3 regions of the Paraburkholderia lebeckiae genome follow, and region 2 is predicted to be linked to each of the others. Evidence: riboswitches for the same ligand, from Rfam matches in the RefSeq annotation. Region 2 holds a riboswitch; each other region holds the start of a gene.
What was found. A riboswitch is a leader RNA that binds a small molecule or an ion and turns the genes downstream of it on or off. The one in region 2 is predicted to bind cobalamin.
Positions count from the first base shown of each region.

Region 1: linked by a shared signal. The riboswitch ahead of HDG39_RS19500 (TonB-dependent receptor domain-containing protein) and the one ahead of cobW (cobalamin biosynthesis protein CobW) in region 2 are both predicted to bind cobalamin.
Region 3: linked by a shared signal. The riboswitch ahead of HDG39_RS30885 (CbtB domain-containing protein) and the one ahead of cobW (cobalamin biosynthesis protein CobW) in region 2 are both predicted to bind cobalamin.

Region 1 is NZ_JACHDK010000009.1:203,211-213,137, reverse strand. Features, by position in the region: gene HDG39_RS19505 (FecCD family ABC transporter permease) at 1-349, opposite strand, end outside; gene HDG39_RS19500 (TonB-dependent receptor domain-containing protein) at 389-2,335, opposite strand; cobalamin riboswitch at 2,425-2,689, opposite strand; gene HDG39_RS19495 (ATPase) at 2,910-3,269, shown strand; gene HDG39_RS19490 (cell division protein ZapA) at 3,266-3,580, shown strand; RNA gene ssrS (6S RNA) at 3,647-3,828, shown strand; gene HDG39_RS19480 (EVE domain-containing protein) at 3,970-4,428, shown strand; gene HDG39_RS19475 (SIMPL domain-containing protein) at 4,674-5,399, shown strand; gene lgt (prolipoprotein diacylglyceryl transferase) at 5,494-6,399, opposite strand; gene HDG39_RS19465 (LysR family transcriptional regulator) at 6,460-7,446, opposite strand; gene ilvD (dihydroxy-acid dehydratase) at 7,606-9,279, shown strand; gene HDG39_RS19455 (c-type cytochrome) at 9,417-9,755, shown strand; gene HDG39_RS19450 (DUF2486 family protein) at 9,780-9,927, opposite strand, start outside.
Region 2 is NZ_JACHDK010000011.1:193,125-203,051, reverse strand. Features, by position in the region: gene HDG39_RS22090 (magnesium chelatase ATPase subunit I) at 1-661, opposite strand, end outside; gene cobN (cobaltochelatase subunit CobN) at 658-4,476, opposite strand; gene cobW (cobalamin biosynthesis protein CobW) at 4,491-5,582, opposite strand; cobalamin riboswitch at 5,784-6,061, opposite strand; cobalamin riboswitch at 6,142-6,401, shown strand; partial or broken gene cobA (uroporphyrinogen-III C-methyltransferase) at 6,597-7,334, shown strand; gene HDG39_RS35645 (cobalamin biosynthesis protein) at 7,350-7,844, shown strand; gene cobO (cob(I)yrinic acid a,c-diamide adenosyltransferase) at 7,841-8,443, shown strand; gene HDG39_RS22065 (cobyrinic acid a,c-diamide synthase CobB) at 8,447-9,826, shown strand; gene bluB (5,6-dimethylbenzimidazole synthase) at 9,810-9,927, shown strand, end outside.
Region 3 is NZ_JACHDK010000028.1:54,570-64,496, reverse strand. Features, by position in the region: partial or broken gene HDG39_RS34720 (hypothetical protein) at 1-32, shown strand, start outside; gene HDG39_RS30890 (CbtA family protein) at 168-908, opposite strand; gene HDG39_RS30885 (CbtB domain-containing protein) at 920-1,141, opposite strand; cobalamin riboswitch at 1,193-1,327, opposite strand; gene HDG39_RS30880 (histidine phosphatase family protein) at 1,408-2,028, shown strand; gene HDG39_RS30875 (hypothetical protein) at 2,041-2,481, opposite strand; gene HDG39_RS30870 (ATPase domain-containing protein) at 2,729-4,303, shown strand; gene HDG39_RS30865 (MarR family winged helix-turn-helix transcriptional regulator) at 4,510-5,214, shown strand; gene HDG39_RS30860 (FUSC family protein) at 5,221-7,323, shown strand; gene HDG39_RS30855 (DUF1656 domain-containing protein) at 7,394-7,603, shown strand; gene HDG39_RS30850 (efflux RND transporter periplasmic adaptor subunit) at 7,600-8,607, shown strand; gene HDG39_RS30845 (efflux transporter outer membrane subunit) at 8,604-9,927, shown strand, end outside.

The DNA.
Region 1 (9,927 bases), on a different contig from region 2:
CGAGCACGTACGGCTCGGCAAGCGGATTGCGCAGCAGCACCTGCAGCAGCGAGCCGGCGAGCGCGAGCAACGCGCCGCACGCGAAGCCCGCGAGCGCGCGCGGCAAACGCAACGTGCGCACGATCTCGCCGGCGAGATCGTCGCTGCCCGTGCCGCCGAACGTGTGCGTCGGCACGAGCGCCGCAAGCACGCGCGACGGCGCGAGCGGCACGCTGCCGAGCACCAGCGAGGCGCCGAGCACCGCGATGGCGGCGAGCGCGAGGCCGAGCCAGATCGCGGCCGCGCGTTTCGCGTTCATCGGGCGCGGCGTCGCCATCGCGGCGCACAGCGAAGCGGACGCGCGGCTCATCCGCGTGCGCTCACGCATGCGGCCAACCCGGCGCGCGCGTCACTGCTGCTGCCAGCCGAGCGTGACATACGCACCGCGTCGCGGCGAGTTATACGAGTAGGCCGTTTCATAATCCTTGTTGAACAGATTGTCGATTTGCGCACTGACGTACCACGCTTTGGTGACGTTGTAGCGCGCCGACAGATTCACGATGCCATAACCGCCGAGGTTGCCGGTGCTATCGGTGCGCGGACCGCTGACGATCCACTCGCCGCCAACCCGCCAGCCACCGATGCCGCGGTTCACCGCGAACGACCCGAACCGACGCGCGCGCCGCACGAGGTCGGTACCGTTGTCGAGATCGACCGGGTTCTGCAGCGTCACCGTTGCGCGCACGTCGGTCTTGCCGACATGACCGCTCCACGATCCTTCGAGTCCCTGCACCTTCGCATGGCCGACGTTCTCCGCGAGGTAGATGCCGGGGATCGTCTGCACGTAGTCGATCAGATTCGTATAGCGCGTCTGGAATGCATTCAGACGCATCACGCCGAGCGCATCGGTCGCGTACTGCAAACCGGCTTCGACCGAATGACTGCGCTCGGGCTGGATCGACGGGTTGCCGCTGATCGGATAGTACAGATCGTCGAAGCTCGGCGCGCGGAACGCATCCGAATAGCTTGCGGTTACCTTCCAGCGCGACGTGATGTCGAATCCGTAGCCGAGATAGTAACTGTTCGCTCCACCGAAATCCGAGTACTGGTCGCGTCGCACGTTGGCCTGAATCTGGTTGCGGCCGAAGCGCGCGCTGTAGCCCGCGAAGACCGAATCGACGTGACGGTCGGGCGCGGCGAACGTGTCGGAGTCGAGCGTCTGGTCGAGATGCTCGTAGCCGAATTGCAGCTTCTGGTTCGCGGCGAGCGCGAAATCGTTCTGCCACGTGTACTGGCGATTGTCGGTATCGAAGCGGCCGTTGTAGATGCCATTGGTGTTCGACACGCTGCGGTCGTCGCCCTCGGCGAGCGTGACGTGGGTGGTCCACCAGTCGGTCAGCTTGCCGTTCGCGAATACCGACACCTGACGCACCTTGCTATAGAGATTGTTCAGATCGGTCGGCTCGCCGTATGCATTGTCGTAGCTGTTGTCGTTGTTCGACTGGAAGTAGCTGACGCCCGCGTCCCACCTGTCGGTGAACTTGTGACGCAGCGACGCGCTGATGCTCTCGTTCAGATTGCCGTTCGCGTTCGGATTCGCGGCCGGCGCCTCGAGCGGATTGAGCGACGAAAAGCCGTCGTCCTTCGTGCGCGCGAGCGAGATGTTGAAGGTCGTGCGCCCGTCCTGATCGAGCGCGCCGTTCACGCCGGCCGTTTGCGTCTGCGTGTGATAGCTGCCGTAGCCGACCGAAAAATTGAAACGCGGCGGATGATCACCGCCGTCTTTCGTGAACACCTGCACGACGCCGCCGATCGCGCCCGAGCCATACAACGCCGACACGTTGCCGTTCACCACTTCGACGTGATCGACCTGATCGAGTGGAATCTGCGCGAGCTGAGCGGAGCCGAGGCTCACCGAATCGACGCGCACGCCGTCGATCAGCAGCAGCGATTGCGTCGACGATGCGCCGCGCAGAAAGAGGCTCGTGGTCGAACCGGGGCCACCCGTGCGCGAGATTTGCGCGCCTGGCGCGAGTTGCAGCAGGCCGGGCAGATCGGTCGCGGTCGTGTCGGCGATGTCCTGCTGATCGAACTGCGTGGTCTGCGGAATCGCATCGCGCAACGCTTGTGGTCCGCGTTGCGCGGTCACGACGATCGGCGACAGCACGTTGCCCGACGCATCGGCGGAGGGGGCATTGGCAGCGATTGCAGCGTTTGCGGCGGTGGCATCCGTGGCGGACGATGAAGACGAATGCGGCGTCGCGGACGCGGACGCAGGCTCGGCGCTTTGCGCATGCACGACGAGCGGCAGGCTCGCGAACGCGAGCAGCGTTGCGCGGGCGATGGGGGACAGCATGGGATGACATTCCTGTGGATAGCGTGCGCGGCCTGCTTCCCCGCGGGCCGACGCGTCACGAGGCGTCCCCTTGTTCAACGTTTTCGCGGGGACGTCCCTCTTTTCTGGCCGGTATCCGGGCTACGACACATCGATCCCGCCTTCCCACGCGTGACGCGCAGTGGCACACTCGCACGTTGAACTTCCAACCTTGCGATCAGGACCGACCTGCATGAGCACATCACATGCGGTCGCTTACCGTTGCGGGGGCAGCGCAGGTTCGCGCATCCGGTTTTGGCTCCGCGCGCGCCCTGCTTCCCGTTTAACTGCGCGCGCCGAGAAGCGCGCGCGGGCACCAGAGTGCGGGAAGTTTACGAGCGGCCTCGCGGGGCGTCAAGAAAGGTCAACCGGAGCGCCATCGGTTCTGTTGAATGCAGGTTATTGTCCGATGGATTACCGGTTTTTTATCTTATGGTCGACGACACGACACGCAACGAACCTGCACGAAGCGATGCTGTTACGTCTCGAAACGAGACAATTGTCGGAACCTGTAATATTCCGCGCTAAAATGCGATGTCTTTAGAGGACGCAGCACATGCTCACCGAACTCGAATCACTCTCCCAGAACATCGGCAAGCTGATTGCGATCAGCCAGCGCCACAACGAAGCGCGGCTCGCGCTCGAAGAGCAGCTCGCACAAACGCGTGCCGAAGTACAAGCCACGCATGCCGAACTCGCGCAATTGCGCGAAGAGCGCGACGCGCTGCAGGCGGAACGCGACGCGCTGTCCGCCAAGATCGACGACGCTCAGGTGCGCCTGAATGCGATTCTCGAAAAATTGCCGCGCGCACGCGCGAGCAGCGAACCGGATAACCAGCTCGATCTGCTCGAGTCCGCCCAGCCCGAACACGAGGAAGCGGAAAGCGACGTGAGCCGACACGGAGAAAGCGCATGACCACCAAGCAGATCGAGGTATCGATTCTCGAAGTACCCTATCGTCTCGCCTGTTCGCCGGAAACGGAAGGCGCGCTGCTCGAGGCGGTCGCGCGCGTCGACGCCGAGATGAAGAAAATCCGCAGCGGCAGCAACGTGCGCGGCACGGATCGCATCGCGGTGATGGCGGCGCTGTCGCTGGCATCGGAACTGCTTAAGCTGCAAAGCAGCGTGCGGCACGGAGAAGCATTTCCCGCTGAAGAAATCCGGCGTACAATGCAGCAAATGAACGAACAGCTAGGTACTGTGATCGAGCAGTACAGCTTGCAGTAAGCAGTAATGGGCCGGTTTCGAATTGGTCACGTGTTCAACGGTATGTGTTGTAGCTTCATCGGTTTAGCTTCCCTGCCTGGTTCGCCAAGGTCATATATTCCTTGAACCAATGCCATGTGCACGGTTGCGGAAATTTGTAGCACGGGCGTGCGCGTCACTCAGTCTGATGTACCCGAAGTGTTGCTAACTGCGACCAATTCTGAACCCTCGGTTCAGGATGCCGGCCTAGCGGCTAAGGCGGGGACCTTATCTGGAACGGCATCGGACTTCGGTTCGATGCCGTTTTTCTTTGGTCGTCGTTTTTTCGTTTGAGCGCCTTTTTCAGGGGCTTTTCCGTACGCGCCTGCTGTTGCTGCGCTTCGTTCAATCTCACACGCTCACTCCGATTCATGCGCTACTGGCTGATGAAGTCCGAACCGGACGAAGCAAGCATCGACGACCTCGCCAACGCACCGCATCGCACCTTGCCGTGGACCGGCGTACGCAACTATCAGGCGCGCAACTTCATGCGCGACGTGATGCAGGTCGGCGACGGCGTGCTCTTCTATCATTCGAGCTGTCCGGAGCCCGGCATCGCGGGCATCGCGGAGGTCTCGTCAACCGCGTATCCGGACCCGACGCAGTTCGATAAAAAGAGTCCGTACTACGACGCGAAATCGTCGCCGGAAACGCCGCGCTGGATGCTCGTCGACGTCGTGTTCAAGAAGAAAATCGCGCTGATTCCGCTTGCCGCGCTGCGCGAGCATGCCGAATTGCAGGACATGCGCGTGCTCGCCAAAGGCAACCGCCTGTCGATCACGCCGGTGACCGACGCCGAATGGCGCTTCATCACTAAACAGCTGGTTTAAGAGCGAACGCGCGACGCGGCACTTGTCGTGATCCCGTCCGGGTCATCGTTTCCGATGCGGCGGGGAAGCACTAATTGGGGAACCAAGCGTCGGTAAAACGCGCCTAATCGGTCGACGAAAGCGTGAGCTCGAACTGACCGCTCGACGGCAAGCCGATCCATTCGCCAGCGCATCCGTCAAACCGCGCGCCACCACCCGTCGCTCGCGTCGAACGTGCACAACCTGTTCAAACAAGGATTCCAGTCATGACGACAAAAACCGCACGGTCCCTCGCACTTGCGCTCGCCTTGGGCGCGCCTGTGGCACTCGCACTGAACCCTGCGCCCGCTCGAGCGCAGACCATGATGCCGCAGCCTTCGGGCGTGCTGTCGCTGAATGCGCAGGCGAGCGCGGAAGTCCCGCAGGACGAAGTCGAAATCACGCTGTTTTACGAGCAGGAAGCGAGCGAGCCGTCGTCGCTGACGTCGACGCTGAACGAACGCGCCGACGCGGCATTGCAGAAAGCGCGCGGCGTCAGCGGCGTGACTGCGCGCTCGGGCGCGTTCTCGATCTTCCCGTCGACGGACCGCGACGGACGCATCTCGACGTGGCGCGGCCGCACGGAAGTCGTGCTCGAATCGCGCGACTTCGCCGCGGCTTCGAAGCTCGCCGGACAGATGGCATCGATCATGCAGGTTGGCAACGTGCGTTTCTCGCTGTCGCCGGAAGCGCAGCGCGCGGCCGAACAGCGGCTCAGCGGCGAGGCGATCAAATCGTTTCGGGAGCAGGCCGCGGCGTCCTCGCAGGCGTTCGGCTTTAGCGGCTATTCGATCCGCGAGGTCAACGTGAATCACAGCGGCGTGATGCCGCGTCCGATGATGATGATGAGCGCACGCGCGATGGGCGCCGACGCGAAGAGCGCGCCGCTGTCGCTCGAAGGCGGCACGTCGACGGTGACGGTCAACGTGTCGGGGTCGGTGCAGATGAAGTGACGCGCGAGCGCAAGCCCAAACAGAAAACGCCACGGCATCCATCGATGCCGTGGCGTTTTTTCATGCAACGCTCGCTACGCTAGCCGAGCGCCGCTCAGTTCGCGCCAACCGCCTGCGCCGGCTCGCGACGCCCACGGCGATACGCCCACACCATCAGGCCGATGCCCGCGAGAATCATGGGCAGCGACAGCCATTGACCCATCGACAGCCCCATCGCGAGCAGGCCGAGGAAATCGTCCGGCTCGCGCGCGAATTCGACCGTGAAGCGCGCTAGGCCGTAGCCGATCAGGAACATCGCGGAAATCGCGCCGAGCGGCTTCGGTTTGCGCGAGAAAAAGATCAGCACGAAGAACAGCGCCACGCCTTCGAGCGCGATCTCGTACAGCTCCGACGGATGTCGCGGCAGCATGTGATATTGCGCGAACACTTCGTTCAGATGCCATTGCGCGGCCAGTTGCGGATGCGCGGCGAGCCATGTGGCGTCGTCAGGCGCGGCGCCGGGAAACAGCATCGCCCACGGCGCGGACGGCTCCGTCACGCGGCCCCACAGCTCGCCGTTGATGAAGTTGCCGAGGCGCCCCGCCGCGAGGCCCGTGGGCACCATCGGCGCGACGAAGTCGGTGACTTGCAGCCACGAGCGCTTGCGCTGATAAGCGAACAGCATCATCGCGATCGTCACGCCGAGAAAGCCGCCGTGAAACGACATGCCGCCTTCCCACACCTTGAAGATGTCGAGCGGATGCGCGAAATAAAAGCTCGCCTTGTAGAACAGCACATAGCCGAGCCGGCCGCCGAGGATCGTACCCAGCACGCCGTAGAACAGCATGTCGTCAATATCCTTCGCGGTCCAGCCTTGCGCGGCGACGTACGGCAGCCGCAGCCGCAGCCGGGCGACGACGATCGCCGCGACGAACGCGACGAGGTACATCAAGCCATACCAGCGCACGGCGAGCGGCCCCAGATGGATGGCGACAGGGTCGAAATTGGGGTGAATGAGCATCGTGTAGTTATGGGCAGTTCAGGTTCGAAAGCAGTTTTTACAGGGAATCAGAAGCGGGATCTAGACACGCGACGCGAGGCTCGCCGCATGCGCGCGCACGATGTCGATGAAGCCCGCCAGCACCGGGCTGACCTCGTCGGTGCGCCAGACGAGGCCCGTCTCGATCGCGGGCACCGACTCGGACAGCGGCCGGTACACGACGCCCGTGCGCCGCAGGTTACGCAAAGATTGCGGCACCAGCGCGACGCCCATGCCGGCCGACACGAGACTCACGATGGTCTGCATCTGGATCGCCTCCTGGCCGATCCGTGGCGCGAGGCCCGCAACGCCGTAGCAATCCATAATGATGTCATAAAAGCCTGGCGCGAGACGCCTTGGGAAGATCACGAGCGGCGCGTCAGCGAGATCGCGCAGGCTGACGGGCGCGTCGAGCCATTCGGCGGCGGGGTCTTCAGCAGCGCTGCCCTTGCCGTTTGTGTCCACGCTGCCCCCCAAGCGTTGCGCCATCTCCGTCGACATCGCGATCACGAGCGGCTCGCGCGCGATCGGCAGCCACGACAGCTGCGCCGCATGCCGCGACGGCAGCGGCGCGATCACCAGACCCGCGTCGATACGCCCGGCCACCAGTTCCTCGACCTGCACGTCGCTGGTCGCCTCGGTCAGTTCGAGCCGCACGCGCGGATGCCGCGCGCCGAAATCGCGCAACAGCAGCGGCAGCAGGCCGTAATCCGCAGTCGACACGAACGCGAGCGACAGCACGCCCGCCTCGCCGCGCGCGAGGCTCTGCGCGAGCGGCCTGAGCCCTTCCGCGGCCGCGAGCAGCCGCTGCACCTCCGGCAACAGATCGGCGCCGACCGCCGTCAACTCGACCGAGCGCTTGGTGCGCGCGAACAGTTCGACGCCGAGCGTCTCCTCGAGCGCGCGGATCGCCTGCGACAGCGGCGGTTGCGTCATCGACAGACGCGCGGCCGCGCGCCCGAAGTGCTTTTCTTCGGCGACGGTGACGAAATAGCGCAACTGGCGCAGGTCGGGGATCGTCGGCAGCATGATTAATATATTTTACGACCTGAACAACCGCGAATAATACACACGACGCGTGTCACGCAAAACCGCCTGTTTGCACGGTCTGGCGGAACTACACTGAACGGATGCGCACGCGGACGCCAACCCCGCGCTTTCATCAGAACAGCCAGACTGGAGCTCCCTATGGCCTACAACCGTCGTTCGAAGAACATCACGCAAGGCATCGCGCGTTCACCGAATCGCTCGATGTACTACGCGCTCGGTTACCAGAAGGAGGATTTCGACAAACCGATGATCGGCGTCGCCAACGGCCACTCGACGATTACGCCGTGCAACGCCGGCCTGCAGCGTCTCGCCGACGCGGCCGTCACCGCGATCAGGCGCGCCGACGCAAACCCGCAGACCTTCGGCACGCCGACGATCTCGGACGGCATGTCGATGGGCACCGAGGGCATGAAGTACTCGCTCGTGTCGCGCGAGGTGATCGCCGATTGCATCGAGACCTGCGTGCAAGGGCAATGGATGGACGGCGTGGTCGTGATCGGCGGCTGCGACAAGAACATGCCGGGCGGCATGATCGGCCTCGCGCGCATGAACGTGCCGGGCATCTACGTGTACGGCGGCACGATCCGGCCGGGCAACTGGAAAGGCACCGATCTGACGATCGTGTCGTCGTTCGAGGCGGTCGGCGAATTCACGGCGGGCCGCATGTCGCAGGAGGATTTCGAGGGCATCGAGAAAAATGCGTGTCCGTCGACCGGTTCGTGCGGCGGCATGTACACGGCCAATACGATGAGCTCGTCGTTCGAGGCGCTCGGCATGTCGCTCATGTATTCGTCGACGATGGCGAATCCCGACCAGGAGAAGGTCGACTCGGCCGCCGAATCGGCGCGTGTGCTCGTCGAAGCCGTCAAGAAGGATCTGAAGCCGCGCGACATCATCACGAAGCAGTCGATCGAAAACGCGGTTGCCTTGATCATGGCGACCGGCGGCTCGACCAACGCGGTGCTGCACTACCTGGCGATCGCGCACGCGGCCGAGATCGAATGGACGATCGAGGACTTCGAGCGCATCCGCAAAAAAGTGCCGGTGATCTGCAACCTGAAGCCGTCGGGCCAGTACGTCGCCACCGATCTGCACAAGGCGGGCGGCATTCCGCAGGTGCTGAAGATCCTGCTCGACGCCGGGCTTCTGCACGGCGATTGCATGACGATCACCGGCAAAACGATCGCCGAGGAGTTGAAGGACGTACCAGCCAAGCCGCGCAGCGATCAGCAGGTGATCTTCCCGATCGACAAGGCGCTCTACGCCGAAGGCCACCTCGCGATCCTGAAGGGCAATCTGGCCGAGGACGGCGCGGTCGCCAAGATCACGGGGCTGAAGAACCCGGTCATCACGGGCCCGGCGCGCGTGTTCGACGACGAGCAGAGCGCACTCGAAGCGATCCTCGCCGACAAGATCGTCGCAGGCGACGTCGTCGTGCTCCGCTATCTTGGCCCGAAGGGCGGCCCCGGCATGCCGGAAATGCTCGCGCCGACTTCGGCGATCATCGGCAAGGGGCTCGGCGAATCGGTCGGGCTCATCACCGACGGCCGCTTTTCGGGCGGCACCTGGGGCATGGTGGTTGGGCACGTCGCGCCGGAGGCGTTCGTCGGCGGCACGATCGCGCTCGTGCAGGAAGGCGATTCGATCACGATCGACGCGCACCAGCTGCTGCTGCAACTGAACATCGACGATGCCGAGCTGCAGCGCCGCCGCGCCGCATGGCAGGCGCCGAAGCCGCGCTACACACGCGGCGTGATGGCCAAGTATTTCGCGCTCGCCCAGCCGGCGAATCGGGGGGCGGTGACGGGGTAATGACCGGGGCCGGCGTGGCCCGCCCCGACAGGGATAACCCGCCGCCGCGCTACGCAAGGCGCACGAAAATCCGTGCGCCCCTTTGCTCTTATAATGCGTGGACCACGAGCCGGGCATCTGCACTGGCGGAGACCATAATGACATCGATGTCGTACGCAGCCGTAGCAGCCGCTGTTGCGCTCGCCGCCGCATTGAGCGCCGCCAGTCCCGCAGCCCGTGCCGAAGCAGCCGGGCTCGTGCTCGCCCAGCAGAAGAACTGCATGAGCTGCCACTCGGTCACCCGCCCGTTCATGGGGCCGGCGCTGCACGACGTTGCTATCCGGTATGCGGGACGCGACGACGCCGCGACCTATCTGAAGCACAAGATCCTCGATGGCGGCACCGGCGCATGGGGAACCGTACCGATGCCTGCGAACACTCAACTGACGCCCGATCAGGCGGCCACGCTGGCGGCTTGGGTGCTGACGCTCAAATAACGGCGCTCTCAGGTCACCGCGGCGTCAACGCGAGTGGCGCGCGATTTCTTCTTCCACCGCTTCACGTACCCAATCGGTCATCTCGGCTTCGAGCGTCTGCGCGACCTCGCGGGTGATCTGACTCACGAGCAGACTCGTGTGCTGCTGCACTGCGTCGCGGCAGCGCGCCTCG
Region 2 (9,927 bases):
CCGCGTAAACGGTACGAAACCCAGCGGGATCGAGATCGAACGCGAACCGCGCTTTGACGATCGCCTGCCGCACCTGCGGCTCGAACGCGTTCTGCAACTCCACCATCAGACCGAAGCGGTCGATCAATTGCGGCCGCAACTCGCCCTCTTCGGGGTTCATCGTGCCGATCAGCACGAAGCTCGCGTCATGACTATGCGACACGCCATCGCGTTCGACGGTATTCACGCCGCTCGCCGCCGCATCGAGCAACGCATCGACGAGCGCATCGGGCAGCAGATTGACTTCGTCGACGTACAGCACGCCGCGATGCGCCTTCGCGAGCAGCCCCGGCGAGAAGCGCACCGAGCCGTCGCGCAACACGGTTTCGATATCGAGCGTGCCGATCAGACGATCCTCGCTCGCGCCAAGCGGCAGATTCACGAGCTCTCCCTCCGGCAGCAGTTCGGCAAGCGCGCGCGCGGCAGTCGACTTCGCGGTGCCACGCGGTCCGCTGATCAATACGCCGCCCAAGCCCGGGTCGATCGCCGCGAGCACCAGCGCCTGCTGCAACGAGGCCTGGCCGATCAGCGCCGCAAACGGAAAAACGGGCCGCGCCGCCGCCGTACCCGATGCACCGGCTGAGCAACCTGCGTCGTCCGCTCCTCGCATCGCTCCATTCATGTTTGTCTTCCTTCGATCTGCTGTTCGCTCGCCAGCAGATGCGTTTCCACCTGCGCGCGATAGTCACCCGGCTGCTGCCACAGCCCCCGCTGCATCGCCTCGAGCAAACGCTCGCAGATCGAATGCAGCGCATGCGGATTGTGCCGTTGCATGAACGCGCGCGTATCGGCGTCATTCAGATAAGCATCGGCGACGAGCGCGTATTGATGATCCGCAATCACACGCGCGGTCGCGTCGTAGCCATACAGATAATCGACGGTCGCGGCGATCTCGGCCGCGCCCTTGTAGCCGTGGCGCTTCACGCCGTCGAGCCATTTCGGATTGACCACGCGCGAGCGGATCACGCGCGCGATCTCCTCCTGCAACGTCCGCACGCGCGGCGCGGCCGGATTGCTGTGATCCGCGTGATAGACGCGCGGCTGCTGACCTGCCAGATGCCGCACCGCCGCGACCATGCCGCCCTGAAACTGGTAGTAGTCGTTCGAATCGAGCACGTCGTGCTCGCGGTTGTCCTGGTTCTGCAGCACGAGGTCCATCGCTGCGAGGCGCGCGCCAAACGCTTGATGCGCTTCCTCGCCCGCGCTCTTCTGCGCGTACGCATATCCACCCCACGCCTGATACGCGTTCGCGAGATCGGCGTCGGTCTGCCATTGGCGCGAGTCGATCATCTGCTGCAGACCCGCGCCGTACGTGCCCGGCCGCGCGCTGAACACGCGCCAGCCGGCGCGCTTGCGCGCTTCGACCGGGTCCATGCCGCGCGCGATCAACGCATCGCGTTCGCGCTGCACGCGCGCGCGAATCGGATTCAGCTCCGCGGGCTCGTCGAGTTCGGCCACCGCTTGCACGGCCGCATCGAACAGATGCATCACGTTCGCGAACGCATCGCGAAAGAAACCGGATACGCGCAACGTGACGTCGATACGCGGCCGGTCGAACGCGTCGATCGGCATGATCTCGAAGTCCGTCACACGGTGGCTGCCCGGCGCCCATTTCGGCCGCACGCCGAGCAGCGCGAGCGCCTGCGCGATATCGTCGCCGCCGGTGCGCATCGTCGCGGTGCCCCAGACCGACAGGCCGATCGCGCGGGGATAGTCGCCGTGCTCCTGCAGATGCCGCTCGATCAGTTGCTGCGCCGATTTCAGGCCGAGTGCCCACGCGGCTTGCGTCGGCACCGCGCGCGTGTCGACCGAATAGAAGTTGCGGCCGGTTGGCAGCACGTCGGGCCGACCGCGCGACGGCGAACCGCTCGGACCTGGCGGCACGAAACGTCCTGCGAGGCCGCGCTTCAGCTGCGTCATTTCCTGCGGGCCGCAGGCGTCGAGACGCGGCAGCACGTCGTCGCGCAGGCGTGCGATCACCTGTGCCGCTTGCGGCAGACTTTCGTCGGCTACGGGGACGGCCTGCGAACGATCCGCATCATCGCAATCGACACCGCAGACGCGGCGCAACAGCTCGCCCGCGAGCAATTCCAACCGCTCGCGCGTATCGCCGTAATGTCGCCACGGTGCATCGCTGACCCGCTGCAATACCTCGGGCCGCGGACCGTCCCATGCGGCGGCCCAATCCACCGTCACCGGGTCGAACCGATGATCGATGCGCAGATCGCGCGCCAGCGCGTCGACGAGCCCCGCCTTGCCGGCCCGCCCATCGCCGACCGGAAAGCGCCCGAGCGCGAGCAGCGTGTCGCGCCGCTGCACGCCGCGCGGCGACTGCCCGAACGTATGCAGGCCATCGCGAATCTGCGCTTCCTTCAGCTCGCACAGCCACGCATCGACGCGTGTGAGCAGCGCGTCTTCATCGTCCTGTGCGTTCGGCACCGCGAGACTCAGCTCTTCGTGCAGCCGATGCTCGACGATCGTCGTCAGAATCGTGCGACGTAAGAGCTTCGCGCGACGCGAATCGACCATCAATGCTTCGTAGTATTCGTCGACCTGGCGTTCGAGGTCCTGCAGCGGCCCATAGTTTTCGGCGCGTGTAAGCGGTGGCATCAGATGATCGATGATCACCGCCTGCGCGCGCCGCTTCGCCTGGCTGCCCTCGCCCGGATCGTTGACGATGAACGGATACAAATGCGGCATCGGTCCGAGAATCAGATCGGGCCAGCACGCGTCGCTCAAGGCGACGCTTTTGCCCGGCAGCCATTCCAGGTTGCCGTGCTTGCCGACGTGCACGAGCGCGTCGATGCCGAACTGATGGCGCAGCCAGAAATAGAACGCGAGGTATGCGTGCGGCGGTACGAGCTCCGCATCGTGATAGCTCGCGTAGTCGCCGTGCTCGCGCGAACGCGAAGGCTGAATGCCGACGAACACCTGGCCGCAGCGCCAGCCGGCGATCATGAAGCGGCCGCGCCGCAGCGTGGGGTCCTGCTCGGGCTTGCCCCAGCGCGCATTCAACGCGTCGCGCGCGCTCGCCGGCAACGCGTTGAAATGCGCGAGATAGTCGTCGAGTGCGAGGCTTTGCAGGGCCGGACGCAGATCGCGTACGACCGGATCGTTGGTCACGCCTTCGGTCAGCCTGTTCAACAACGCGTCGCCGTTTTCGGGCAATTCGCCGACACGATAGCCTTCATCGCGCAGCATCGACAGAATGCCGACCACCGACGCCGGCGTATCGAGCCCGACGCCATTGCCGATGCGCCCTTCGCTCATCGGATAGTTGGCGAGAATCAACGCGACTTTCTTGTCGGCGTTATCGAGCGAACGCAAACGGCACCAGCGCCGGCTCAGCTCGGCGAGAAAGCGCACCCGTTCGAGATCGGGCTGATAGCGGACCACGTCGACCTGCGTATGCGCACAGCGATACGCGAGCCCCTTGAAGCTGATCGCGCGCGTGATGATGCGCCCGTCCACTTCGGGCAGCGAGATATGCATCGCGATGTCGCGCGAATTGAGGCCGTGGTTGTCCTTCAGCCAGTCTTCGCGATTGCCGCCGCTCAGGATCACCTGAAACACCGGCGCGTCGCCGGCGAGCGCGAGCGGCTCGGGGTCGTCGATCGCGGACGCGGCGAACGCTGTGGTGTTCAACACCAGCGCGACACCATGTTGCGCGCACAGCGACTGCACGACATCGCGGCTCACCGCATCCTTCAACGACGTGATCGCGAGCGGCAGCGGATTGAGCCCTTGCGCTTCGAGCGCGTCGATCAGCGCATCGAACACCGCGGTATTGGCGGCCTGCAGATGCGCCTTGTAGAACAGAATCGCGACGACCGGCGCGTCTTGCCGCCAACGCGCCTGCCAGTCGGCGACGATGGGGATATCGCGCTCGGGGTGATACAGCGACGCGGCCGGCAACGCGCGCGGCGGATCGGGTTCGCGCCCCCAGTCGAGCGCGCGATACGCGATGCAGCGCAAAAACGCCTCGGCGTTCTGCGGACCGCCCTCGCGCAGATAGCGCCACAGCTGCTGACACAGCTCGGCGCTCGCGGTGCTGCGCGCGAGCAGGTTCGGGTCTTCCTGCAGATCGCCGGAAAACATCGCGAGCGTTTGCTGTTTGCGCTGCGCGAGCGCGACCACCTGCTCGATGCCGTACGGCCAATACGTTTCGCCGCCGAGATGATCGACGACGACCACGCGCGCATGCTGCAACACGTCGTCCAGATAGAAATCGACCGAGGCAGGCTGACGCAGATACGTGACGTTCGCGAGCCGCACGCTCGGAAAGCCGTCGCCGAGACGCGGCACCACGCTCGCGAGCAGCGACAGCGTGGTGTCGGCGGAACTGAGCACGACGATATCCGCGGGCTGCTGATCGATGCGGATCACGCCCTGCGTATCGTCGACGAAGCCGCCCGGCGTCGTGCGCAGCAGATGCATGCTGGTGCGCCCGTTTATGCCGTCGCGTCCGACATCGCGCCGAGCGACGCGTCGAACGCCCGTTGCAGCGCGTGCTGGTCGAGGTCTGCGCCGATCAGCACGAAGCGGCTCAACGCGCCGTCGCCATTTTCACCCGCTTGCCAGCGCCGGTCGAAGTAGCTGTCGAAGCGCCGGCCCACGCCCTGGATCACGAGACGCATCGCCGCGCCCTGCAGTGCCGCGAAGCCTTTGACACGGTAAATCGTGTGGGTTTCGACGAGTGTCTGCAAGGCGGCGAGCGCCGCGTCGCGCGACGGTACGGATGCCTGCACGACGACCGAATCGAATTCATCGTGGTGATGATCGGGGTCGTCGACGGAACCGTGGTGGTCGTGACGCAGGTGGATCGTCTCTTCCGACGCCGCTTCGAGGCCCAGCAGCGTATGCAGGTCGAGCTGTCCCCGCTGCGCGCGCACGATCTTCACCTGCGGCGGAATCTCCGCGCGGATCGCGGCTTCGACCTCGTGCTGCCGCGCGTCGTCGATCAGATCGGTCTTGTTCAGAATCACCAGATCGGCCGCCGACAACTGGTCTTCGAACAGCTCGTGCAGCGGCGACTCGTGATCGAGATTCGGATCGGCCTTGCGCTGCGCATCGACGGCGAGCGGGTTATCGGCGAACTGGCCGCTCGCGGCGGCCGGGCCGTCCACCACCGTCACCACCGCGTCGACCGTGAAGCCGTTGCGGATTTGCGGCCAGTTGAACGCCTGCACGAGCGGCTTCGGCAACGCCAGGCCCGACGTTTCGATCAGCACGTGATCGAGTTCGTCGCGGCGTCCCGCGAGCTTCTCCATCACCGGGAAAAACTCTTCCTGCACGGTGCAGCACAAACAACCGTTCGCGAGTTCATACAATTGCCCTTCGGTCTCGACGCCGTTTTCATCGCAACCGATGCCGCAGCCCTTGAGGATTTCGCCGTCGATGCCGAGCTCGCCGAACTCGTTGACGATCACCGCGATGCGCTTGCCGCCCGCATGCTGAAGAATGTGCCGCAGCAGCGTGGTTTTGCCGCTGCCGAGAAAGCCCGTGACGATCGTGACGGGGATCTTGCGCAATTGAGTTTGCATCGTGAGGTCCATCCCTTGGCGTTGATCGGTATGCCGGAAAGTCCGCGCGTGGGTCCGCGTCGGCTGGCGAATGGAGCGAATGAAACACGCGCAGCAGTACCAGGATCACCAGACACGGGGACGAACGACGGCATTGCCGCGACAACGGAAATACAGAAAGCGGAACTGAGGTCATGAACGCGCCACCGCATCCCCGCGGCGGTCGTTCTGCTTCTTTGGGCCGGTATCCGGGCTGGCGAAAGCGCCGCTTCCCCTTCCCGGCCGAGTGGTTTCTCGTCCAGTGGTGAAATGTCCATGCGACCTTGCGCGCGGACATCGAAGCCGGCACTGCGGTGCCCGGCTATCAAGCCGGAACCGCTTTTCGCTTACCGTTGCGGGGACAGCACAGGTTAGCCGCTCCAGAGCAGGTGGCTCCCTGTTTCCCGTTTAACTGCATGCGCACGAGCGCGCACGCGAGCACCCAAAGTGCGTGCGAGTGTAGGCCCGCGGACATGCGCAGTCAAGGAACGCACAGAGCCGGAAAGCGCCGCCGTGGCTTATCCGGCAAGGCGCCATGTGCTATCGTATGCGCGCGTTTGGTGCCCGCACATGCGCTCGCGTGTGCAGTTAAACGGGAAACAGGCAGCGCCTCGCGCGTTCAACCTGTGCTGTCCCCGCAACGGTAAGCGACCTGCGGCGCGCGATTCGATTCGCCTTCGATTCCGACGTGCCGCGCATGCGTTTTTTGATGCCACTGTCCCGCGAATCCACCAACCGGGACGGGAAGGCGAAGCGCATGAGGCCGCCAGCCCGGATACCGGCCAGACGCGGAGGCGGTGTCGCATTGCATCCGTGCATCACGTGGCGCCGCCGGCCGCCGGAATCCGCGGGGAACGGATGTGAAGGCGTAGCAGCGCGGCATCGCGCGTGCCCGGATTCGCAGTTCCGCATGACCTCTATATTCACCGCCGCGCGCGCTGTCGCACGCCGCTTCTCTTCTTCCATCACCGCATGGCGCGCGCCATGCACGCCGCGATGACGCGCGCCTGGCTGATCGGCGCCGGTCCCGGCGACGTCGAACTGATGACGCTGAAGGCCACCCGCGCGCTCGCGCAGGCCGATGTCGTGCTCGTCGACGATCTGGTGAATCCAGACGTGCTGCAGTTCGCACGCGCCGACGCGCAAGTCGAGTACGTCGGCAAACGCGGCGGCCATCCGTCGACGCCGCAAGCCGACATCGTCGCGCAAATGCTCGGGCTTCTGCGCGCGGGGCGCAGCGTCGCGCGGCTCAAGGGCGGCGATCCGTTCGTGTTCGGCCGCGGCGGCGAAGAGTTGCAGGCGCTACGGGCCGCCGGTATCGAAGTCGACGTGATCAACGGCATCACGGCCGGCATCGCGGCGCCCGCGGCGCTCGGTATCGCGGTCACGCATCGTGCTCACTCGCAGGGCGTCGTGTTCGTCACCGGCCACGGCGCCGGCAGTGGCGAACCGGACTGGGCCGCGCTCGCCGCGACGCGCATGACGCTGGTGATCTACATGGGCATGCGCCGGCTCGGCGAGATCGCCCGCGCATTGCTCGCGGCCGGCATGTCCGCCGACACGCCGTGCGCGGCGATCGAGTCGGCGACGCGGCCTGAGCAGCGTCATGCGCTCGCGCCGCTTCGCGAGTTCGCCGAGGCGGTGGCGCGCGCGGGACTCGGCTCGCCGGCGATCGTCGTGATCGGCGGTGTGGCGTCGCTCGCACTGGCGCGTGATGCGGCCAAACGCGACGCCGGCTTTGCTCACGAACTGGCAGCGAGCGCGACGCGACACGGACTCGGACGCGCGATCAAAACGCTGAGCGTCGGCATCGGTTGCCGCTTGCACAGCGAAGCCGCTGAGATCGAAGCCGCGGTGCGCGCAGCGCTCGGATCGAATGCCTTCGAGCAGATCCACGCCATCGCGACGATCGACACCAAAGCCAACGAAGCAGGCCTGCTCGAATTCTGCTCGCGCCATCAACTGCCGCTGCAATTGTTCAGCCGCGAGCAGATCGCCGCGGTACCGGTCGCGTCGCCGTCGGCGGCGGCAAACGTGCATCTCGGCGTCGATGGTGTGTGCGAGCCGTGCGCGCTGCTGGCGGCAGCGGCGCCGGACTCCACCACAACCGCGCGAAACGCGCGTCTAATCGTACGCAAGACCGCGCACGCCGGCATCACGGTGGCGATCGCAGCGGCGAACAACGCTGCCCTTGGCGACGCGCCCCCATCCCATCCCGCCTCTCAAGACCAGGACCCTCGATGAAAACCGATCCGGAATCGCATCAACGCATGACCGAACGCCGCCGCGAAGGCCACGAAAAGAAGCAGGCCAGCGCGACCATCGAAAAAGGCCTGCTGATCGTCAACACCGGCACCGGCAAGGGCAAGAGCACGGCCGCGTTCGGCATGGCCGTGCGGGTGCTCGGCCACGGCATGCGGCTCGGCGTCGTGCAGTTCATCAAGGGCGCGCTGCATACGTCGGAGCGCGATTTCCTCGGCGCGATCGCGCAATGCGATTTCGTTACGATGGGCGACGGCTACACGTGGAACACGCAAAACCGCGAGGCCGACATGGCGACCGCGCGCAAAGGCTGGAACGAAGCGCGGCGGATGATCGAAAGCGGCGACTACCAGATGGTGATCCTCGACGAGCTGAACACCGTGCTGAAGTACGAATACCTGCCGCTCGACGAAGTACTCGCGGTGATCAACGCGCGTGCGCCGATGTTGCACGTCGTCGTGACCGGACGCCATGCGCCGGACGCGCTGATCGAAGCCGCCGACCTCGTCACCGAAATGCGCGCGATCAAGCATCCGTATCGCGAGCAAGGTGTGAAGGCGCAGCGCGGCGTGGAGTTCTGAGCGATGTCGGCGTCCTACAACGGGGCTTCGTCCGGGGCGTCTCCCAAGGGGACCTGCTCCGCGGCGTCCCCCCAGGGGACTTCCTTCGGGGCGTGCCCCGCGCTGTTCATCAGCGCGCCCGCGTCGGGACAAGGCAAAACCACGATCACAGCCGGTCTCGCGCGCTATCACCGGCGGCTCGGACGTCGCGTGCGCGTGTTTAAGACCGGACCGGATTTTCTCGATCCGATGATTCTCGCGCGCGCGAGCGGCTCCCCGGTGCTGTCGCTCGATCTGTGGATGGTCGGCGAAAGCGCATGCCGGAACCTGCTCGCGCGGGCGGCGCAAGAAGCCGATCTGATCCTGATCGAAGGCGTGATGGGCCTGTTCGACGGCACACCGAGCAGCGCCGATCTGGCGACCACGTTCGGCGTACCGGTGCTCGCGGTGATTTCCGCGCAGGCGATGGCGCAGACCTTCGGGGCGCTCGCGTTCGGCCTTGCGCGCTTCAGGCCGCAACTGCCGTTTCATGGTGTGCTCGCGAATCGCGTCGGCTCCGTCCGGCACGCGCAAATGCTGCAGGAGGCGCTGCCGCCCGGGTTGCGCTGGTGCGGCCACCTCGCCGCAAGCGACGAGATCACGCTGCCCGACCGCCACCTCGGCCTACACCAGGCCGATGAAATCGACGATCTCGAAGCGCGCCTCGAACGCGCGGCGGATACGCTCGCATCGACCGCGCTCGCCGAACTGCCGCCGCCGGTCGATTTCGGCGTGCCCTCGCCCGAAGTTCTGCTGCGTCTGCTCGAAGGCAAGCACATCGCGATCGCGCGCGACGCCGCGTTCTCATTCATCTATCCGGCCAACGTCGCGCTGCTCGAAGCGCTCGGCGCGCGGCTCAGCTATTTCTCGCCGCTTGCCGACGAAGCGTTGCCCGCAGGCACGCACGCGCTTTATCTGCCGGGCGGGTATCCCGAGTTGCATCTGGCGACGCTCGCGGGCAACTTGACCAGCGCGGCATCGATCCGCGCGCACGTCGAGGCGGACAACCCGGTGGTCGCCGAATGCGGCGGCATGCTCTATCTGCTCGACACGCTGACCGACGCGCAAGGCACTAGCACGCCGATGCTGGGCCTGCTGCCCGGTCACGCGACGATGCAAACGCGCTTCACGTCGCTCGGCATGCAGCAGATCGATGGCGTCCACGGCACGCTGACCGGCCACACGTTCCACTACTCGAAGCTCGCGACGCCGCTCGCGCCGCAGCGCTTCGCCACGCGCGCGCACAGCGACACGCCCGGCGAAGCGGTGTTCCGCGTGGGCCCGATTGTGGCAACCTATATGCACGCTTACTGGCCCTCCAACCCGGCTTTCACGGCCGCCCTCTTTCATGGCGAAGCCTTTTGACGACTCCGAGCGCGATGCGGTCTATCGCGCGATTTACGAACGCCGCGACATGCGCCACTTCATGCCCGATCCGGTCGATCCGGCGGTGCTGCGGCGTCTGC
Region 3 (9,927 bases), on a different contig from region 2:
GAGAGATGAGTGGAGTTGCGAAAAGCCGTTAAGAGCTTTTCCACAGAAAATGTTCGCAAGGCTGTGGATAACCGCACCACAACCGCGCCAAGTACTTGATCCACAACCATTCTCGCGCGTTGCGCGCGAAACATGGCCGCCTGCGCGGCCGCGTGTCACCGTCACAATCAGGCGGACTTCATCGTCACCCGCGCATTCGTACGCATAAAAGCGCTGCGCTCGACCATCGCGCCGAACAGCAGCCCGATCGTCGTCCACATGACCACCTGCATGCCGATCGCCGCGACGCGGAACTTCCACAGCAGCACAGCCGGGAACGCTGCCGGCACTTCATTGATGAGCGGCATCGACAGTTGCACGGCCGCGATGATCACGACGAACAAGAGCCCTGCGACGATCGAACCGTTCCACGCACCCAGCTTCGCCGCCGCGCGACGCCGCACCTTCAGCGAGAACACCATCGTCGCGAGCGAAATCGCGATCGTCAGAAAGAACAGGCCCGTGCGCGTGCCGATCGTCTCCGGATCACCGACCGACGGCGGATTGGCCGGATACTTGATATTCGGCACGATCACGAGCGTGATGAACGCGCCAAGCGCGAGCCACGCGGACAGCGCGCGCACGCTCAACGTACCCGCGCGTCCATACGCATAGGCAAACACCAACGAGAACAGGCCGCCAAATGCCGCGCCATACGTGACCACGCCAGTCAGCAGGCCGAGGCCAGCCTGCGTCTGACGGCTCACGATTTCGGGCTCGGGCGCCTCGCCGCGCGCGGCGGCCGCTTTTTCTTCGAATGAAATGGCCTGATCGACCTGTGGTTCGCCGACGATTCGCGCGAACGCGAACGTGAGCAAGCCCGCGACGATGCCCGCGAGCATCCCGCGCACCAACAATTTACCTACCATGTCGAACTCCGTTAGTGGCAGGGAAAGCCAAGCAGATGGCGGCCGTCGTGCACGAACTCATGCACGTACATGCCGGGCACGAGCGACGTCGCGCCCTGTTCCGCACCAACGAAGTAAAGCGCGAGCAACAGCAGCAAGCCGCCGAACACGACCCACGGCAGCAGTTCGCGCAAAGGAATGGGAGTGGGCTGGGCCGCCGGTTGCGCGGCGCGATCAAGAACAGCTTCGGTCATGATGGACATCTCCTGGGGTGACGCGCCCCGAAAGTCGATTGCAGAGGAATGGTGCGAAGCTCAGGTCTGGCTTTCGGCTCTTGTGGATTGCAATGCCGATTACAGTGGCGCGACCGCGCCGGGCTCTCACCGGCTTCCGTGCTTCGCAGCGCCACTATTCTACGCGCTAAACTGCAGCTTCCGTGACGGCGAGGGCTACCTCGCAACGCGCGCCGCGCGCCGATGAAACCACGCAGGCAAGTACGAATGGAGCGCCAACGCAAAGAATGGATACGCGACTATTACTGGTGAGCCACGCGGCAACGGCCGCGCAGCGCGCGGGCCGCTTCCCTGCCGACGATCCGCTCGACGCGCGCGGTCGCGCCGAAGCCGAGGCGGCGCGCGCGCGTCTCGCGCTTCCCGCCGACGCCGCCGTGTTCACCAGCCCCGCCGCCAGCGCGCGCGAAACGGCCGCTGCGCTCGGTCTGAGCGCCACGCCTGCCGACGCATTGGCGGATATCGACTATGGCAAATGGCGCGGCCAGCGCCTCGTGGACATTGCCGACGAAACGCCCCGCGAACTCGCCGCCTGGACACGCGAGCCCGACGCCGCGCCGCCCGGCGGCGAATCGTTCGGTCAACTCGTGCAGCGGGTTGGAGAGTGGCTCGACGCGCAGCAGGCAGACGTGCGTTCATGCAATGCCGTCAACGAAGCAAGCTTCGCTGCCTCTGCGCAAGGTCGAACCATCGTCGCAGTCACCCACGCGACTCTGCTGCGAGCGGCAATCGTGCACGCCCTCGGCGCATCGCCAGCCGTGTTCTGTCGCATCGAGATCGCGCCGCTGTCGGTCGTCGAATTACGCCACTCGCGACGCGGCTGGTCGTGGTGGCCGGCCGCCACCGCCTGAACGGCACCCCCGCTACCTGCCCGACACCACGAGCCGCAACCGGTTGGACCCCTCGGGCGTCAGCGTGATTTCGGTGCGTCGATCCTTCGCGCCGAGATAAAAGTGCTGACGTCCCGGCGAATTCTGATCGTGCGTTGCATCGGGCAGGCACGACGCGACGTCGGCCGCGACCGCTTCCAATGCATCCGTGTTCGAGCCCGCCGCCTGATGCGGCGTCCACGTGCACTGGAAACTTCGATGCGCGGCCGAACATTGCGCGTCATCGCCATCAGGTTGCGCAACGCCTTTGCCGTCGTCGGGTGTCAGCGAGGCGAAGCCGTCCGGCGCGGCGGCCACGATCCGTTTGAGCGCACCGCAAGGTCTGGGGCTATCGTCGGCGGATGCGCCGACCGGCAGCAGCGCAACGAGCGATGCCGCGGTAAGCGCGATAGCAGAAAGTCGATAGGTTTTCATGGTGTGCGTGAAACTTCCACAAAGTGCTGCTGAAAAAAGCTCACAGCGAGCCACCTTTAACAGCACGCTTCATGCCCATGCGCGCGAGGCCCGAGCACGCAGGCAATGCAGGGCGGCACATAAATTGCGTCGCGCCATACCGGCCGCGACAGCGCGCCCCTCCCGATCGAAAGCCACTGCCGACGTCATTTCAACCATCATGTCGACCACTACCGCCGCCCCTGCCTCCGCCCGCATATAGTCGGGCATCGAAGGCATCGACGACATCCTCGGCGGTGGTCTTACGCCGAACCGCATGTACCTCGTGGAGGGTGCGCCAGGCACGGGTAAGACCACCCTGGCGTTGCAATTCTTACTCAAGGGCCTCCACGAAGGGCAGACCGGCCTTTACATCACGCTGGCCGAAACCCGTGCTGAACTGCTCGCGATCGGCGCGAGCCACGGCTGGGATCTGAGCCGTTTCACGATCCTGGAGCAACTGCCCGAAGAAGGGCTCGAGCCGCAATACGAACAGACCGTGCTGCACCCGGCCGAAGTCGAACTCGGCGAAAGCGTGCGCAACGTGATCGAGCACGTCGACGAACTGAAGCCGGCGCGCGTCGTCCTGGACAGCCTGTCCGAACTGCGTCTGCTGGCGGAGAACCCATTGCGCTACCGTCGGCAGATTCTCGCGCTCAAGCACCATTTCTCAACGCGCGAATGCACGGTGCTGCTGCTCGACGACACGTCGGCCAGCACCTCCGGCATTCAGCTTCACAGCATCGTGCACGGCGTGATCAGCCTCGACAACATTGCCCACGATTACGGCGGCAACCGCCGCCGTCTACGCGTCGCGAAGATGCGCGGCATCAAGTTCCGCGAGGGCTATCACGACTTCACGCTGAACACCGGTGGTCTGCGCGTCTATCCGCGCCTGGTCGCCGCCGAGCATCACAGCGAATTCGGCACGAGCCCGATGAGCACCGGCACACCCGGCCTCGACGCGCTGCTCGGCGGTGGCCTCGTCCCCGGCACCAATTCGCTGATCATCGGCCCGTCGGGGGTCGGCAAAACCACCACCGTCGTGTCGTGCCTGCTTGCCGCACTCGAACGCGGCGAGCGTTGCGCGTACTACGTGTTCGACGAAACGCTCAGCACGCTGGTCACGCGCTGCGCGACGCTCGGCATGGATCTCGCGCCGCACGTAGACAGCGGTCTGCTGACGCTGCGTCAGATCAATGCGGCGGAAATCTCGCCGGGAGAGCTGTCGAGCGACGTGCGCAACGCGGTCGAAGCCGAGCACGTGCGCTATGTCGCGGTCGATAGCCTCAACGCCTATTTGCAGGCGATGCCCGGCGAGCGCTACCTGCTTCTGCACATGCGCGAGTTGCTCGGCTATCTGAATCAACAGGGCGTGGTCACGATGCTCGTGCTCGGGCAGCACGGCATCATCGGCGAAGTGCAGACCGAGGTCGACGTCAGTTATCTGAGCGACGCGGTCGTGCTGTTCCGCTACTTCGAGCACCACGGCGAAGTGCTGACGGCAATAACCGCCGTCAAGAGCCGCGCGAACCATCATGAACGCACGATCCGCCAGTTCCGCCTCGGCACCGAAGGCGTCGAGGTCGGCGAAGCGCTGCGCGACTTCGCGATGCCGGGCATGAACGGCATCGGCGTGATCGCCGCGGCGCGCAAGCTTCGTGCCGATCTACCGGTGGTCCTGGCGACCGGTTATGCGGACGTCGACATTGCCGATCTCGCAGTCAAGCATTGCACGATCCTGCGCAAGCCGTTTCAGCTCGACGAGCTGGCGCGCACGATACGGATCGGGCTGGTCGCCTGAATCAAGCTCAAGTAAATCAAGTAGACCACTTGCATCGAGATGCCGATTAAATCGCGGCGCACCGCATACCCAACAATTCTGTAAGCCCACCTCCTGGCCACCGATTTTATGCCGCTGTCGCATTCGCGCCGCAGACTCCTCCGGTTCGGCCACGATTTCCAATTCAATAGTTTGCTAACGAATATTTTGGAAATACAATACCGGCCATGTCGAATCTCGATGCCCTGCGCCGCACCGTCAGCAGCACGCTGGTCGTCGCCGCCAGAAAGTGGCGGCGCACGAGTCATGGTGTGCTCGCGGCCTTCAACGTATCCGAAGCGTGCGCGACGCCGCTTCTGACCGCGAGCCGGCTCGGCTCGGCGGTGCGTCAGGTCACGCTCGCCGATCACATCGGCATCGAGGGGCCGTCCCTCGTGCGGCTGCTCGACCAGTTGTGCGCGGCCGGCCTGATGCGCCGCGACGAAGATCCCGAAGACCGCCGCGCGAAGACCGTCGTGCTGACCGACGAAGGCCGCGCCGTCACCGCGAAGATGGAAGAGGAACTGGTCACGTTGCGCGCGCAGGCGCTCAAGGGCGTATCGCGCGACGATCTCGAAGCCGCCCTGCGCGTGCTCAACGCATTCACGACCGATGCCGCCGAACGCGCCGAACCTGGAAGCGTCGAGCGCGACACGCGTCACGAACGCGCGCAGCCGGTGCGCCCGGAATCGGTCAGGCACGAGGCGACGAAGCGCACGTCGTCGGCGAAGCGCGAGCCCGCCAAAAGCGAAGCGCTTGCCAGCAAGGTCAAACGGACGAGCGGCAAAAGCGCTGCCAAAACGGCCGGCAAATCACGCAGCACCGCCAAGGCGCGCAAGTCCACCAAGCGCGGCGCACGAGCCACCGCGCCGCACAACGCCGATTCCGCGTAACGGTTTATGGTCTATCCCACTCTCCGCGACTGGCTGTTTTCCGTCAAAACGTTCGCCGCGGCCATGCTCGCGCTTTACATCGGCCTCGCGTTCGAACTGCCGCGGCCGTACTGGGCGATGGCGACCGTCTACATCGTGTCGAACCCGTTCGTCGGCGCGACCCGCTCGAAGGCGATCTATCGTGCGCTGGGCACTGCGCTCGGCGCGTCGGGCGCGGTGCTGCTGGTGCCGCCGTTCGTCGAATCGCCGTACCTGTTCAGCGTGATCGTCGCGACGTGGACCGGCACGATGCTCTACCTCGCGGTGTCGGACCGCACCGCGCGCAGCTACGTGTTCATGCTGGCCGCCTATACGATGCCGATCATCGCGCTGCCGTCGGTGACGAATCCGACCGGCGTCTTCGATCTCGCCGTGAGCCGGACCGAAGAGATCATTCTCGGCATCGTCTGCGCGAGCATCGTCGGCAGCGCGGTGTTTCCGAGCCGGCTCGCGCCCACGATCATCGAGCGCACCGACGCATGGTTTCGCGACGCCGCGTTCTACGCGACCGAAACGCTGTCGGGCCGCATCGCAAGCTCGGCGATTTCCGGTGCCCGGCAACGACTCGCGAGCACGATCAACGGTCTCGAACTGCTGCTGAGCCAGCTCGCCTACGATCACACGCGGCCCGACGTCCTCGCGCGCGCGCATGAACTACGTGGCCGCATGCAACTGCTGCTGCCGATCATGTCGTCGCTCGCCGATCCGCTGCTCGCGCTCTACAACAACGGCCCGCAACACTGGCCCGAAGGACTTCAGACGCTGATCGACGACGTCATCAAGTGGTTCAACCAACCGCTGCCCGCGCCGAGCGAGGGCTATCACGCGGACGAGACCGCCAACGCGCTGCGCGCGCGCGTCGCCGCGATGCACCCGCCCGCCGCCGCGCTCGCGCATTGGGACGGCGCGCTGCTGTCGAATGCACTGTGGCGCCTCGCGCAAGTGATCGACGTGTGGCAAGACTGCCGCTCGCTGCGCATCATCATCACGCGCGAGGAAGGTTCGTGGCGGCCGCATTTCCGTCACTGGCGGCTCGGCGGCACCGAGCGCTTCTACGATCGCGGCATGATGCTGTTCGCGACCGTGTCGGCGGCCGCGGCTGTGGTGCTCGCGTGCGCGCTGTGGATCGGCTCGGGCTGGAACGACGGCGCGAGCGCGGTCACGCTCGCGGCGGTCGCCTGCTGCTTCTTCGCAGCGCTCGACGAGCCCGCGCCGTTCGTGTTCCGCTTCTTCCTCGCGACTGGCGTCGCCGTGGTGGCCGCGGGCCTCTATCTGTTCGTCGTGCTGCCACAGGTGCACGACTTCCCGATGCTGGTAATCCTGTTCGCCGCGCCGTTCATTCTGGTCGGCACGCTGATTCCGCGCCCGCAGTTCAACATGGTGACGGTGCTGGTCGCGGTGAACACGGCCACCTTCATCAGCATTCAGGACGCGTACGACGCGAACTTCCTGACGTTCCTGAACGCCAACCTCGCGGGCCTCTCCGGCCTGCTCTATGCATACCTGTGGACTCGCGTAACGCGCCCATTCGGCGCCGAGCTGGCCGCGGCGCGTCTGTTGCGCTCGAGCTGGGCCGACGTCGCGCTGACCGCGTCGACGCGGCCGATCGAAGATCCGCGCAATCTCGCCGCGCGCATGCTCGACCGGCTGATGCAATTGATCCCGCGCCTCGCGGCAACCGACGACTACCGCCATCCGTCGATCGAGAGCTTCCGCGATCTGCGCATCGGGTTCAACGCGCTGGACCTGCGCCGCCTCACACGCAAGCTCGGCGGCGAAGCGGCCGGCGCGATCGATCATGTTCTCGATGGAGTGCGTACATACTACGAGAGCTGCATCGATCGACGCCGCCGCGAGCCGGTGCCGGACAGCCTGATGTCGTTGATCGACGTGGCCGTCGCGCGCGTCACCGCGCAGGGGCTCGCCAACGCCGCGGCGCCGACCGAAACCTCGAAGACCTCGGCGCGTCAGTTGCGCGACGCGCTGCACGCGCTGGTCGGCTTGCGTCTTTCGCTGTTTCCGGCGACCCTCACGAAACCAACGCCGACCGAACCGGAGGCCGCCGCGTGATGCAGCCATTCTTGCGCCCCTGCTTGCGCCCGCCTGCGCACCCCGCCTCCCCCTTTTCCCAGTTCCCGCGATGATCGGTGAAATCGATATCTTCGGCGTGTTCGTACCGTCCGTGCTGGTGCTGATGTTGATCGCGTATCTGATCAACCTCGGCATTCGCACCGCGCTCGATTACACCGGCTTTTACCGCTTCGTCTGGCATCGCACCATCTTCGATCTCGGCGTCTATGTGCTGGTGCTGGGCCTTGTCGTCGTCGTTTCGCACAGACTAATAACGTGAAAAAAACCTGGTTCTCCGTCGGTCAGATCCTGCTGACCCTGATCGTCGTAGTGGTCGCAGCATTGGTGCTGTGGAAACTCGTCAACTACTACATGTTCGCGCCGTGGACCCGCGACGGGCGCGTACGCGCCGACGTGATCCAGGTCGCGCCCGACGTGTCGGGACTGATTTCGTCGGTCGAGGTCATGGACAACCAGCAGGTCAAGCAGGGCCAGGTGCTGTTCAGGATCGATCAGGCGCGCTACACGCTCGCTTTGCGTCAGGCCGAGGCAACGGCGCAGCAGCGCCGCGCGACGCTCGATCAGGCACGCCGCGAATACGCGCGCAATCGTCAGCTCGGCAACCTCGTCGCCGCCGAAGTACTCGAAGAAAGCCGCTCGCGCGTCGAGGCGGGCGAAGCCGCGCTCGCCGACGCGAACGTCGCGATCGACACCGCGAAGCTGAACCTCGAGCGCTCGACGATCAAAAGCCCGGTAGACGGCTATCTGAACGACCGCGCGCCGCGCGCCGGCGAATTCGTCGCGGCCGGCCGTGCGGTGGTCGCGGTGGTCGACATGCATTCGTTCCGCGTCGACGGCTACTTCGAGGAAACCAAGCTGCGCGGCATCGACATCGGCCAGCCGGTCGACATCATCGTAATGGGCGAGCCGAAGCCGCTGCGCGGGCACGTGCAGAGCATCGTCGCCGGTATCGAAGACCGCGACCGCACGCAAAGCGCCAATCTGCTGCCGAACGTGAACCCGGCGTTCAGCTGGGTGCGGCTCGCGCAGCGCATTCCGGTGCGGGTCGCGCTCGATGAAGTGCCCGCCGATTTCCGCCTGATCGCGGGGCGTACCGCTACGGTGTCGGTGCGTGACCTGTCGCCGCTCAGGAGACGAGCCGTGTCGGGCACGGGTGGCGCATCTGGCACGGTCGCCGCTTCGGCTGCGCCGGTGGCGCCGGGTTCGTCGGTGGCGTCCGGGGCCGCTGGGTCGGGCACCGCACCGTCGGGCGCGTCGCAATGAAGTTCGTGCGTACCTTGTCCTCGCTGACACCGCGCTTGCCGCTGCTGCCACTGCTGCCGTTATTGCCGCTCACCGTCGCGCTGAGCGGCTGCATCAACGTCGGGCCGAACTACACGCTGCCGAAACAGGCGCTCGTCAATGCCCCGCTCGCGAACGGAGCGATCGAGGGCGCCGATCCCAAGCTGACGTCAACCCTCAATCTGCCGACCGTCTGGTGGAAGCTGTACGACGATCCGGTGCTGAACGGTCTGGTCGACCAGGCGTTGAAATCGAATACCGACCTGCGCGTCGCGACCGCGAATCTCGCGCGCTCGCGCGAGGCGCTGGGCATAGCGCAAGCGCAGGGCGGTTTTTCGGGCAACGCGTCGGTGGCGATCCAGCGCGCGCAGGAATCGGCCGAGCAATACCTGCTCTTCGAGAAACTGCCGGTCACCAACCTGGGTGACATGGGCATCAACGTCTCGTACGAAATCGACCTGTTCGGCAAGCTGCGCCGCGGCGTCGAAGCGGCGGCGGCGGACACCGAGGCCGTGGAAGCCGCGGGCGACCTCGCGCGCATCACTGTCGTCGCGGACGTGGTGCGCTCGTACGTCGAACAATGCTCGGCGGCCGAGGAACTGCGCATCGCGCAGCAATCGCTCGCGCTACAGAAGGAGCGCGTGGACGTGTCGCGCCGTCTGCGCGACGCGGGGCGCGGAAACCAGACCGCGGTCACGAGCGGCCAGACTCAGGTCGAGACTCTGACGGCCGACATTCCACGCTACACCGCGCGCCGCAAGATCGCGCAATACCGGCTCGCGATGCTGCTCGCCCAGGCACCGTCGCAATTGCCGCCGGCCGTGCTCGCCTGCGACCGGCTGCCGCAAATCCACCAGCCGATCCCGATCGGTGACGGCGCCGGGCTGCTGCGGCGACGCCCCGACGTGCACGAAGCCGAGCGTCAGCTCGCGGCGTCGACAGCGCGCATCGGCGTCGCGACCGGGGCGCTTTATCCGAGCATCAGCATTGGCGCGTCGGCGGGCTTCACGGGCATTCTGGAAGACATTCCCACCTCGCCGACTGCGCGTTGGGCCTTCGGTCCGCTGATCAGCTGGACCTTCCCGACCAATGGCGCGCGCCAACGGGTCCACGAAGCCGAAGCGTCGAGCCAGGTCGCGCTCGCGAAGTTCGACGGCGTGGTGCTGACCGCGCTGCGCGAAACCGAGACCAACCTCGCTACCTACGCTTCCGATTACGCGCGCGCCGAATCGCTGCGCGCGGCGCTGAAGTCGGCGGCGCAATCGGCGGATGAAACGCATCGGCTATATCGCGCCGGGCGAG